DNA from 3 places in the Thalassotalea sp. Y01 genome. Region 2 is predicted to be linked to each of the others. Evidence: predicted binding sites of a transcription regulator. Region 2 holds the regulator's gene; each other region holds the start of a gene.
The links. The regulator LexA, encoded in region 2, represses DNA repair genes until DNA is damaged. The targets are predictions, from matches to a motif close to TACTGTATNNNNATACAGTA.

Region 1 (4,243 bases), on a different contig from region 2:
AAGCCAAGGTTTATAAAAAGTAAACTGACATGAAACTATCGTTTATCACACAAAAACTGATTCCGATACTGACTATGTTTGTAATGATGATGAGCACTGTTGTTAGTGCTCATCAACAAAAAGAAGCATACAGCAGTATTTTATTTAATGAGCGCACCAACAACATAGAAGTATCGCATCGTTTTTATCTGCATGATGCTGAGCATGCGATTGCTGATATTTTGGGTAGCAACTCAGACCTACTATCGGATCTAGCCAGCCAGCAAAATTTTGCTACCTATATTCAAAAACAATTTCGTTTATTGGATCAAAGCAAAAACCCATTAGCCTTAGGCAGTGTTGGCTTTGAAGTGGAAGGTAAGTACTTTTGGGTATACCAAGAGATTGCCCAACCTGAAAACTTGTCGGCGATATACATTAAAATGCGAGCATTGCAGGACGTGTGGCCAGGTCAAATTAATCAGATCAACGTTGAATACAGTGACCAGCCGACAAACGGCAATAAAGTGCGCTCTGTTCGCGTATCGGAAGATGACGATTGGCAGCGTATTGAGATTGAACGATAAGAGCTAAGGGCGAATTAACTGGCACAAATAGTATAGAAACAAAAAGGCTCACTGAGCAACAGTGAGCCTTTTCTTACACAGATTCTTGTATTAGTTATTTAGAAACCATAACCATAGCTGGACGAATCAGGCGGCCGTTAAGCTCGTAACCTTTTTGCATTACGGCAATAACGGTGTTTGCTTCAACACCTTCTACCGGTTGCATAGACATTGCTTGATGCAATTCTGGATTAAATGGCTGGTCTTGTGGGTCAACGGCTTTAACACCGAACTTATCCAAACCGGAAATCAAACCTTGCAACGTCAAGTTAACACCATCATAGGTGGTCTTTTGCTGTTCATCTTCAGCATTAATGGTGGCTAGGCCACGCTCTAAATTATCAACAACCGTTAGCATTTCACCCGCAAATTTTTCAAGCGCAAACTTTTTCGCTTTTTCAACTTCCTGCGCACTGCGACGACGAATATTGTCAACTTCGGCTTTGGCGCGAATAACGGAATCTTTTTGCTCATCAACTTTTGCTAATGCAGCGGCAAGCTTTTGCTCTAGTTCAGCAATTTTTTCTTGCTCTGCAGACAATACTTCTACTTCTTGTTCTGCTTGTTGCTTTTCAACAACAACCTCATCTGTATTCTCTACCGTTTCTTGCTCTATGGTATCTGGTTGCTGTTCTGTTTTATTTGACTCGTTCGTCATCGATAACTCCACAATATCTTTTCCCAAGCTCAGCTAGACGCAACACAGCGACTGACTCAGGAGGTACTGATTTTAACTAAAACATTTATGGGGGCATTATATACGCTTTCAAGCATTAATTTTAACTAAAATTCCTAACTCAGCTTTACTTTAGCTAATTTCTTAGTAAAACTGCGTTTATATAGGAAAAAACTGCAACACCTCTAGATGAGCAAGTTATATAACACCATAGGATTAATAGGAAAACCCGATCACGATGGCGCTTTGGCTACCATTGCGGCTTTGCATCATTATTTGGAAAACAATGGTTACCACGTAATGATTGAAACTAAGGTCAGCGAAAAACTCAATAAAAACTCAGATATCACCTTTGATATCGTTGAAATTGGTGAACAAGCGGATCTGGCCATTGTTGTTGGTGGTGATGGCTACATGCTTGGTGCTGCACGCGTGTTGGCCAGTCATAATGTCGCCGTATTAGGAGTTAACCGTGGCAATTTAGGGTTTCTTACCGATCTCTCTCCAGATAACCTGATTGAGCCATTAGAAGCAATTTTAGAAGGTAAATCTAATACCGAACATCGATGTTTACTTTACGCAGAAGTATACCGCCACGGTCAACTAAAGAGTTCTAACGCCGCCATGAATGAAGCGGTTCTGCATCCGGGTAAAGTCGCGAGCATGATGGAGTTTGCGGTTTATTTAGGTGATACCTTTATGTTCTCACAGCGCAGTGATGGCATCATCATTTCAACGCCGACTGGCTCAACAGCATATTCAATGTCTGCCGGCGGCCCGATTATGACCCCCACTTTAAACGCGCTTAGTTTGGTGCCAATGTTTCCGCATACTTTATCATCAAGGCCTATTGTGGTTGATGGCGACAGTGAAATTAAAATTGTTGTTGCCGAGAATAATCACGAAGAGTTGCAAGTAAGTTGTGATGGTCATGTGATTCTTGCAGTAATGCCTGGCGATGAAATTCGTATTAAAAAAAGCAAATTTACATTACGCCTTGTGCACCCACTAGACCATGATTACTTCAGTGTTTTGCGCACCAAACTTGGTTGGGGCAATAAGGTCTATTAAACAACCCATTCGATTGTCGAAAATTCAAACTTGCATTCATTGATAAACACTGTTAATTTTACTGTATAAATTAACAGTGTTTATTTTATCCCGTGGTTTAGCCACAGAACTATAACAATGAGTGCCAAACATGCTTACCAATCTTGCCATTAAAAACTTTGCCATTGTCAGCTTTGTTGAGATCGACTGGCAACAAGGAATGACCACCATCACCGGCGAAACCGGTGCCGGTAAATCCATCGCCATCGATGCGTTAGGTTTATGCTTGGGGGATAGAGCAACCACCAACACCGTTCGCCCTGGCACCGATAAAGCTGAAATTACTGCCAGCTTCGATATCAGCCAATTAGTTAAAGTGCAAACATGGTTGCAAAATCACGATTTACAACAAGATGATGAATGCATTATCCGCCGGGTGATCTCTAAAGAAGGTCGTTCAAAAGGCTATATTAATTCCAACCCGGTGCCTTTGGCACAGTTAAAAGAGCTTGGCCAAAAGTTGATTAATATACATGGTCAACATGATCATCAATTGTTGTTAAAGCCAACAGAGCAGCGTCGTTTGGTGGATGATTTCGCTAATAATCAAAAGCACATTGAAAAAGTACAAACCCTGTATCACCAACACCGTCGATTAGAACAAGAAAAACAGCAATTACTCGCTAATGTTGAACAGCGTCAAGCTAAGCAACAATTGCTACAATATCAGGTACAAGAGCTCGATGAGTTTTCTTTACAAGCGAATGAATTTGAACAGCTAGAAAATGACTTTAAGCGCAATGCCAACGTGCAACAACTGATGCAAGTTAGCGATTTATGTTTACATCAACTTTCTGATAGTGATGAATACTCTGCGCTGTCGTTGATTCAAAAATGCAGTGAGCAGTTAAACCAGTTAGTCGACCTAGATGCTAATGCGACTGCCATTGCAGAGATGGTCAATGAAGCGAGAATTTCATTGGAAGAAGCGAGCAATGATCTTAGCGTGTATCAACAAAATATTGATATTGATCCACAAACCTATGCCTTGATTGAAGAGCGCTACGCCACTGCAATGCAATTAGCACGAAAACATCAAGTACGACCTGAAAATCTATTTGCGCATCATTGCTTGCTTAGGCAAGAACTCGATGGCATCGCTGTCGATGATCATCGACTTGAATTTATCGACAGCGAGTTAGACCAATGTATAGAGCAATACCAACAAGCCGCCGTTAAACTGCGCGACAAGCGCGTGCAAGCCGCGAAGCAATTGGCAAGCAAAATTACCGCTTCGATGCAGCAGTTAAATATGGAAAAAGCGCAATTTAGCGTGCAAGTAACCAGTGAGAAACCTGATCAAGTTCTGCAATTTGGCTTAGATCATATTGAATTTGTTGCCAGCATGAACCCTGGCCAACCTCTTGAGGCGATCCATAAAGTCGCCTCTGGTGGCGAGTTATCTCGCATTAGTCTAGCAATCCAAGTCATACTATCCGCTAAGATCATCACGCCTACATTGATTTTTGATGAGGTCGACGTGGGTATCAGCGGCCCAACAGCGGCTATGGTCGGTAAGCAACTGCAAACACTGGGTCAATCAACACAAGTTATCTGCGTAACGCATTTACCGCAGGTTGCAAGTCGCGGTCATCAGCAATTGTTCGTTGCCAAACTCAGCGATGGTAATCAAACCCAAACTCGAGTCAATCAACTTGATCAACATAAGCGTGAGCAAGAAATCGCTCGCCTTCTCGCTGGTGATGAAATTACCGAATCCAGTATGGCAAATGCTCGTGAACTTTTAGCCAGTTAAACTATCTGATAACAACGGCAACATATACCTTGGCCTTTGCCCTTGCTTTTGCTCGGCTTAAAAGGCCAAATTGTTGCATAAAAAGCTTTCATATAA
Region 2 (4,243 bases):
ATGGACTGGTCGATGAAGTTGAAATAAAAATCAATTCATTAGCGGTTAAAACCAGCCAAAGTAACAGTATTTATAGTCACAAAATTGAAATCATAAACCTTGTTGAAGATGACAATTTCAATAGCGTCAGTGTCTACTTTGTGCAAAATGATGAGTTGATCGAAACTTCAACTAATTATCGCCATATCAGTTACGCAAACGCCAGTAATATCGAGCTGTTAAACAATACCTACACAGTATATGCCGTTGCCAAGCGCGACAGCAGCGAGATACTGCTCGCCTCACAAGCAATTAACTTAGACGAGTCCAGCCAAGCCATGTTCTTGTTACTGCAACAAAATGAGCAATCGGCTAGCGGCTACGACATGACATTTGCAAACCAAAAAGAAAGCAACTAACCACACACATTGCTGCCACTCTAGAGAGTTGGATCACGGTAGTTTGTCGTGACTTTTTTGCAGATAACCAGTCATAGCTCGGTGGTAGCAATGTATTAAGTGATCTTCTGGCAACGAATTACCGTAAGAACTCCATCACTATCAACGTCAAAATAAACAGAGGAACACTATGATGAATACGGTAATGAGTTCATTAACAAAAACCATTGCAACACTATCTGTTGCGACTTTTTTAAGTGCATCGGCTTACGCAGCAAAACCCAAGTGGGCGGAAAAATCCGATGTAAGTATCGTCGATTTTGCTGTTGCCGCGTCTGGCGAACCATTTGATTTTGACAGCAATGGCGAAGATTTTGACGTATTAGTCGCCGCGCTGATCGCAACCGGCACCGTCGCCGCGTTCGATGGCAGCGATTTGACCGTATTTGCGCCTAATGACAACGCCTTCTACATGCTCACCAACACCACCAATGATGCCGATGCGTTTAATGCCGCTGTGAGTTTACTGGGCGCTGATGGCGTTGCTGATGTATTGAAATACCATGTTACCGAAGGCGTGCGCAATTCACGCTCTGTGACCCGTGCGAAAATGGTTGAGATGCTTGATGGCAACAGCATTTATTACGACGATGGCCTGATTATTGCCGAAAAATCAGAAGCGAAGATCATCAGCGAAGATAATCGCTTATCAGATGGCATGGTGCATATCATCGATACAGTATTAGAACCTTAATCACAACCGTACCTGAACAACATAATGCTCGTTTAAACGCCCTTAATGAGGGCGTTTTTTATGTGCAAAAAAATATCTAGGTTAGTTTTGTCGATTCAATACGGATTCATGCTTTAAGTATTAGCTGGCGCTTGAAACACAGGGTCAACACTCAAGAAACGACCAAGGTTATAGTCATACACCCGTCCGTTCATATGAATCAATTCAGCGTCATCCACTAAAACCATCATATCTAGAATCAAAAAAAAGCGAATTTATTTCATAATTTATTTGCGTTGGAACGAATTTAGTTTTGAACTGGAACCTACACATATCTTGTAAAACAATAATTTATTGGTTGCGATTCTTATCAAGCTGTATATACTGACAGTTACTGTACAGATAAACAGGCTGTAAAAATATCATGCGAGCATTGACTGCCAGACAACAACAAATCTTTGATTTGATAAAAGAAAAAATAAACGAAACCGGCATGCCACCGACACGAGCGGAAATTGCCAACTTTTTTGGTTTTAAATCAGCAAATGCTGCGGAAGAGCATTTAAAAGCGCTGGCCAAAAAGGGCTTTATTGAAATGCTACCGGGCACCTCCCGTGGTATCAAATTAGCCGAAGAGCATGTTGAAGAAGAAGGCTTGCCATTAATTGGTCGAGTTGCGGCAGGTGAACCTATTCTTGCCCAAGAGCACGTTGAAGACAGATACAAGATCGATGGTAGTTTGTTTCACCCTGCTGCCGATTACTTATTGCGCGTTAATGGCGATAGCATGAAAGACATCGGTATTCTCGATGGAGATTTGCTGGCTGTGCACCAATCGACAGACATTCATAACGGTCAGGTTGTGGTGGCACGAGTAGAGGATGACGTCACCGTCAAACGCTATAAACGAGAAGGTAACGTTGTCTATTTACACGCTGAAAACGAAGCATTCTCGCCGATTGTTGTCGATTTAACCAATACACCTTTTAATATTGAAGGAATCGCCGTCGGTGTGGTTCGCAATGCTGACTGGATGTAGCCCAGCAAAACTGTACAAACTTTAAGCAGCCAAATATCCTCTAGAAAGCGCCCAAGTTAGGGCGTTTTTTGTATCATAAAAAAACCTCCATCGCCTTGTCTTGTCTATAACCCATTAAAACACAAGAGTATTTACTCTAGTCCCATTTGTAATCTGGATTGTAAAAAAGATTTACAAATTTCTAACAAAGCGCTTTACCTTGTATAAAAATTAGGTAATTCTAGAGCATGAAATAAACAAAAACAGGCCGATTGTTTGCCACCTGGTGACACCAGCCGATTACAACAATAAGAGAATACGCTAAATCTACCACGTCAAAACTAAACGTAGATTTGCAGTACGTAAATGGCCGAGTTAATCATTTAACCGGTATAAAACAATAACAATAATTTACGGAAATTTGCGACATCGAATGAAGATGTATCTTGTCCCTTTTTCTGTATTTTCTTTGGCTTAGCAAGCAGAAGGAGATGTCGAGTGAAAAGACGTAACCTGGGTTGGCTGTTGTTGGCAAGTACGTTTGCCAGTTCAGCTTGGGCAGAATCGCAATTGAATTTGACTAAAGGTGTGACGGATGTCAGCCAAAATGTCTATGATTTGCATATGTTGGTTCTATGGATTTGTACCGTCATTGGTATCGTAGTATTCGGTGCTATGTTCTGGTCCATGATCTTCCACCGTAAATCGAAAGGCGTAAAGCCAGCCGATTTTCATGAAAGCACTAAAGTAGAAATACTTTGGACCGCTATTCCTATTCTTATTCTGATTGGTATGGCATGGCCAGCAACCACGGCCTTGATTGATATGGAGGATAACTCCAATTCCGACATAACCATTCAGGTCACCGGTTCCCAATGGAAGTGGCATTACAAATATTTTGATCAAGGCATCGAATATTACAGTGTGCTGTCTACCCCACGCGAACAATTTGATAATCGCGAAGGTGACGGTGAAGCAAAAGGTGAAAACTACTTACTTGAAGTAGATAAGCCTTTAGTAATTCCGGTTAACCGTAAAGTACGCTTTCTAATTACCTCAGATGACGTAATTCACTCTTGGTGGGTTCCAGCGTTTGCCGTCAAGCAAGACGCAAACCCGGGCTTTATCAATGAAGCTTGGACCAATGTCAATGAGCCAGGTATTTACCGTGGCCGTTGTGCCGAGCTATGTGGTAAAGACCACGGCTACATGCCAATCGTTGTCGATGTGCGCAGTGAAGAAGACTATGAGCTTTGGATCAACGAACAGAAGATTGCCATGACCAAAGCCAAGCAAGCAGAAGCTGCCTCGCTTAATGCTGAAATGTCTATGGACGATTTGATGACATTGGGTGAAACAACCTATACCGCGCACTGTGCCGCTTGTCACCAACCAAATGGTCAAGGCCTACCGCCTGCATTCCCTGCACTCGCAGGTTCAGGTATCGCTGTGGATGCTGAAAAAATGGCTGAACACATCAGTGTGGTATTCAATGGTCGTGCTGGAACCGGTATGCAAGGTTACGGCAAGCAACTTAGCTTGAAAGAGATAGCTGCTGTTGTTACCTATGAGCGTAATGCTTGGGGCAATAATATGGGTCAAACCGTACAAGCCAAAGACGTTCAAGAAATTGGTCAAGGTGTAAGTGGCGCCAGTACTGAACCGGTTGCACCAGATGGCGCAAGCGACAGTGCAGCAACCACACCTGAAGCAGAACCTGTACCAGCGGCTGAAGTGAACATGGACGATTTGGACATGGCTCAACTTATGGAGCTCGGCGAGCAAGTATATGTTGCTAAATGTGCCGCTTGTCATCAAGTAAATGGTGAAGGTATGCCGCCAGCATTCCCTGGTCTAAAAGGCAGCGCTATGGCCACCGGTGATATCGCCGCTCATATTGACATGGTTGCTAACGGCAAACCAGGTACCGCTATGCTAGGTTTTGCCGCTCAGCTAACGCCACAAGAGATGGCCGCAGTGGTTACCTACGAGCGCAACGCCTGGGGTAACGATACCGGCGATGCTGTGCAAGCCAAAGATGTAGTCAAATAAGGGGGAATGATTATGAGTACAGCTACAGAAACATTAGATCATCATGATGATCACCATGATCAT
Region 3 (4,243 bases), on a different contig from region 2:
TTGAAATAAACTGCCAACAATCAACTCTACCGATAAGCTGTTGGCTTTTATTTCACTAAAGGCTCGAACAACACCAGCAACCGAACATTCATCGGTAATCGCCAACGAACGATAACCAAGAAACTCCGCCTGATTAACCAACTCTTCAGGGTGAGATGCGCCTTTGAGAAAGGAAAAATTGCTTTGACAATAAAGCTCAGCGTAAGCCACTTAGCCTCTCCTGATAGGTTTGAATGAGTTTATGACGCTCATATCAACTGAACAAACCATGCACAAACCATTCTTGCTCAGGGGTGCGAAACAACCATAACCAACGCCCTTGTTCAGAGCAGGCAATAAAATAATCTCGCGCCATATATTGCTCATCCCACCAGCCGCTAATAATGCGCTCGGGACCATGCTGTAATGTGACCTGTTCATCGAGTGGTAATGGTTGCGGTAATAACACACTGGGTCGATGACTTAACCCGCTGTTCTTCGTAATCTGTTGATTGCCTCGCTTAGTATTGCCGTCTTGGCTGCGATTTAACAAAGGCTGGCAACAACGTACCGCCCGCTCAGGACGATGTTCATTGATGCTTTGCACTCCAACAATGGCATTTTCTCCTAACTTGGCCTGTAACCTAGATACCAACTCATTAGCCGACACCACGCCTTGCTTACCTGAGAATAAATCAGCCTTTTGGTAATCATTGCCGTGCACTTGTTTGGCATCTACGGTTAAGGCAACGATAGGCGCTTCAATGCGCAGTGACTCTAACGTTAATTGACTTAACTCCAACCAGCTTTGCGCCCGGTACTCACCATAAGCACTGCTAATCGATACGACTTTCGGTTCGACGTCATCATCACGAAAATGCAGTGTCAGTAATACTTGCTGACAACGTTTATCCCGTAACGATAAAAATCGTTCCAATAGCTCATATACCTTCAATAACGGTTTTTGCAGATACTGTAAATTACGGATTTCAAACAAGAGTTCAAGGAAATGACTGAATTGTTCACTGGGGTGAAAAAAACTCACCGGATGTTGTAACTGTGCCGTAAAGCGGCCCACATAGTTGACCAAGTCAATATCAAACCGTTTGGCAATCTCTGTTAAAGGCAACGCCAGTAGTTGATGCAACTGTTCAATACCAACGCGTTTAAGGTTCTCTATGTTTTTTTTGCTAAGCCCGGTTTGGGCTAATGTGAGGGGTCGTAATGCCCGCTCAAGATACGGTTTATCCGCACTGATAATATCGCCATGATTTTTTGCCAATAGCATCGAACTGTATACGGAAAAACCTGTGCCATAGTGATAATCCACATCCAATTGTGCCAAATGGCTTGATAGCGCCAACCAATAATTATCCAGACCATGATAAAGCGTGAGCATATTGCTGACTTTCAGCAATAAACCGTTTGGCGGATATAAACAAATATCCGCGCTTAGCAGATATAACCAACGCGCTATGTGTTGCAAACGCCGTTGTTCAATGGTTTGATCATAAGGGTAGACTTTTAAATCTTGACACAAAGAGGCCGCGCTGCCGAGCCCCATACCGATATCGATGCCCTGCTGTAACGCACTGTGATTAACTTGCACTGTCGCATGAGTTTTCTCATCGACAATAATAATCGGGGTGCTGTCGTCATCAGCATACAACGAATTAAGCTGTAATTTAGGAAAGTGTAAATACAACCATAACGGCGGGCCACTATTGGCCACGGTATTCTCCATTAATGAGCTCATGAAACGACGCGAACATCAGGGAACATAACGACATTATCGGCTTCAGGCACCGTAACTAACCATGGCCAAAATCGCCCTAAATGCACCACAAATGCTGCCGATGGCCAACCACGTTTACGTTTATTAATGGTCACTTCAAGGCCCTGCTGATGCGACGCTAAGGACAAGCTTAAATCAACAGGCAAGGCGATATCATCCGCTTTTTGTTGGCGCAATAAAAATTGCCGACAATCCCCGGTTTGAGCGGCCAACTGCAATCGTTTGACTTGATGCACTTGTAACGGCTCGTCGAACCACAACAAGACATCACTGCAGCAACCGCTTTGTAAACATTGCTCAGCAGCCCACAAAGCCTGATGCGCCTGCTCAGGATAAAGACACAGTAAGCGACTTTCATCAACATTGGCATATTGCAATGAAGGGCTATTTATAAGCCCTGGAGGGTTTATAAACACCAGCAATTGCTGTGCATCAGCATTCGCCATTAATGGCATCAGCAAGCGCAACTCACCAATACCGGGCTGAGTCAGTAATTCAATAACCCCGGATTTAGGGAAGCCGCCGCCTAATTTGCTATCCAGCGGCTCATAGCCTGATGCACTAAACCCCTGGTTGTCATGATGTTCATCATTGCCATGCCATACTAGCTGTTTGTGCTTTAGAAGATCGATTAATTCATTCATAACTTTAAACCTGTATATTTATACAGTATAGTTGCTGTGTAAACAGGGATCAAGAGCATTACAACAAATTAAAATGCATTACAGGTTAAGCAACAACCAAGTAAATTAAGGTAAGCATATGAATTTTAAATGTTAAAATTTATATTAAGGTAAGTATTAACATTATCTAAAGACAGATTATAAAGACGTCATGCAACATTTCAGCTAACGGCTATCGACACCAATAGCCTCATAACCATGACGTTAGCTTGTAAACTAAACTGAAATAGCCAAACCACAGGAACCATAGCGACATGTGTGGACGATTAAATATAAGCGACGATCCTTTTGTAGAGCAGTTATTGCTAGAGTTGGGAATTGAAAACCCAAGGCAAAGAATGAATTTTTCGCGCTTTAAGCGTGCCACAGACAGCATATCAATTGTACGTGAGCACAACGGTAAACGACGTCTGGATGATGCCACTTGGTGGTTACTATTGGATAAAGACGACCAAGGTTTTAAGCCATCTAAGTACACGTCGTTTAATACCCGTTACGATAAACTCAACGTGCCCCGTAGCGCCGGTTTTAAAGCATTTAGAGAGTCACGCTGCGTCGTAGTGGCCAAAGGTTTCGGCGAAACAGAGTTTGTTAATCGCAAACCCATTCATTACTTTGATATGACCGCTGAAGATGGAAGCGCTCTAGCCCTTGGTGGATTATACCGACAGTGGTATCACCCAAAAACCGGACAAACGGCACTCAGTTGCTCGGTTATTACCTTACCGCCGCACCCTAAGCTCAGTCATATCCACTCTAAAGCCATGCCATTAATTTTGCCTCAAGACGATGACAGTATTGCCATGTGGTTAAATGCTAACTTGCATAACGTCGAGGTATTTAACGATTTATTAAAGGCCAGGTTGCCGCAAAACTTACTCGCTTGGCCTATCGACAAGCCCAGCCTGCATAACGCTATAGGTGCGCAACAGTTACTTGTCGCCGATTAAGTCGCTTCCCTGATCATCAAGACAGCGCTTGGTTTTGCTAATTGATATCGGCCAATAATAATTGTGCAGCACGAATCACGGCTTTTATTGACCGCGACTCGACCAGCTTATGGGTTTCTGCATTAGGGATTTCACTCTTATGTCGGTTGACTATCACCCCTGCCAAACAACCGGCTTGCAAGCCAGAGCTGGCGCACATGGTCAATAACGTCGCCGATTCCATTTCAAAGTTCAGCACCCCCATGTCTTGCCACTCTTTGGCGGAACCAACAAAGCGTCTGACGACACGGCCGGTATAGGTGTCATAGCGCTCCTGCCCTGGATAAAAGGTATCGCTTGAGGCAGTGACACCAGTATATACACCACAATCTTGCTCTTTCGCAGCATTAACCATGGCATGACTGATTTGAAAATCGGCAACCGCTGGGAACTCCATTGGTGCAAAATGTAAACTGGCACCATCGAGTCTGACAGAACCTGTAGTGACAATAATATCACCGACATTAATGTCCGGTTGGATCGCCCCCGTAGTACCAATACGTAAAAAGTAACGCACGCCAATTTGCGCTAATTCTTCTACGGCAATAGACGTTGATGGGCCACCAATACCCGTAGAACAGATCACCACTTGGTGCCCGTCAATAGTCCCTGTGTATAAGGTATATTCGCGTTGTGAGATAAGAAATTTTGGATTATCAAGATATTCGGCGATGCGCTCTACTCTATTTGGATCGCCGGGTAAAATGGCCAACACAGCCGAGTCGATATCTTCTTTGTTAACCCCTAAATGAAAAACAGCGTCTGACATAAAACCACCTTTAAATGAACCATGGTTT

Region 1: the regulator LexA is predicted to act here: its motif matches at 2,412-2,431, upstream of recN (DNA repair protein RecN).
Region 3: the regulator LexA is predicted to act here: its motif matches at 2,427-2,446, upstream of imuA (translesion DNA synthesis-associated protein ImuA).

The regions. Positions count from the first base shown of each region.
Region 1 covers NZ_JABBXG010000001.1:231,598-235,840, forward strand. The annotation lists gene HII16_RS00895 (M1 family metallopeptidase) at 1-23, shown strand, start outside; gene HII16_RS00900 (DUF6702 family protein) at 30-566, shown strand; gene grpE (nucleotide exchange factor GrpE) at 661-1,263, opposite strand; gene nadK (NAD(+) kinase) at 1,471-2,352, shown strand; gene recN (DNA repair protein RecN) at 2,483-4,147, shown strand.
Region 2 covers NZ_JABBXG010000004.1:99,010-103,252, forward strand. The annotation lists gene HII16_RS06985 (hypothetical protein) at 1-398, shown strand, start outside; gene HII16_RS06990 (fasciclin domain-containing protein) at 568-1,131, shown strand; gene lexA (transcriptional repressor LexA) at 1,535-2,149, shown strand; gene coxB (cytochrome c oxidase subunit II) at 2,627-4,180, shown strand; gene ctaD (cytochrome c oxidase subunit I) at 4,193-4,243, shown strand, end outside.
Region 3 covers NZ_JABBXG010000002.1:175,660-179,902, forward strand. The annotation lists gene HII16_RS03635 (error-prone DNA polymerase) at 1-210, opposite strand, end outside; gene HII16_RS03640 (DNA polymerase Y family protein) at 254-1,735, opposite strand; gene imuA (translesion DNA synthesis-associated protein ImuA) at 1,732-2,418, opposite strand; gene HII16_RS03650 (SOS response-associated peptidase family protein) at 2,712-3,407, shown strand; gene udp (uridine phosphorylase) at 3,445-4,215, opposite strand.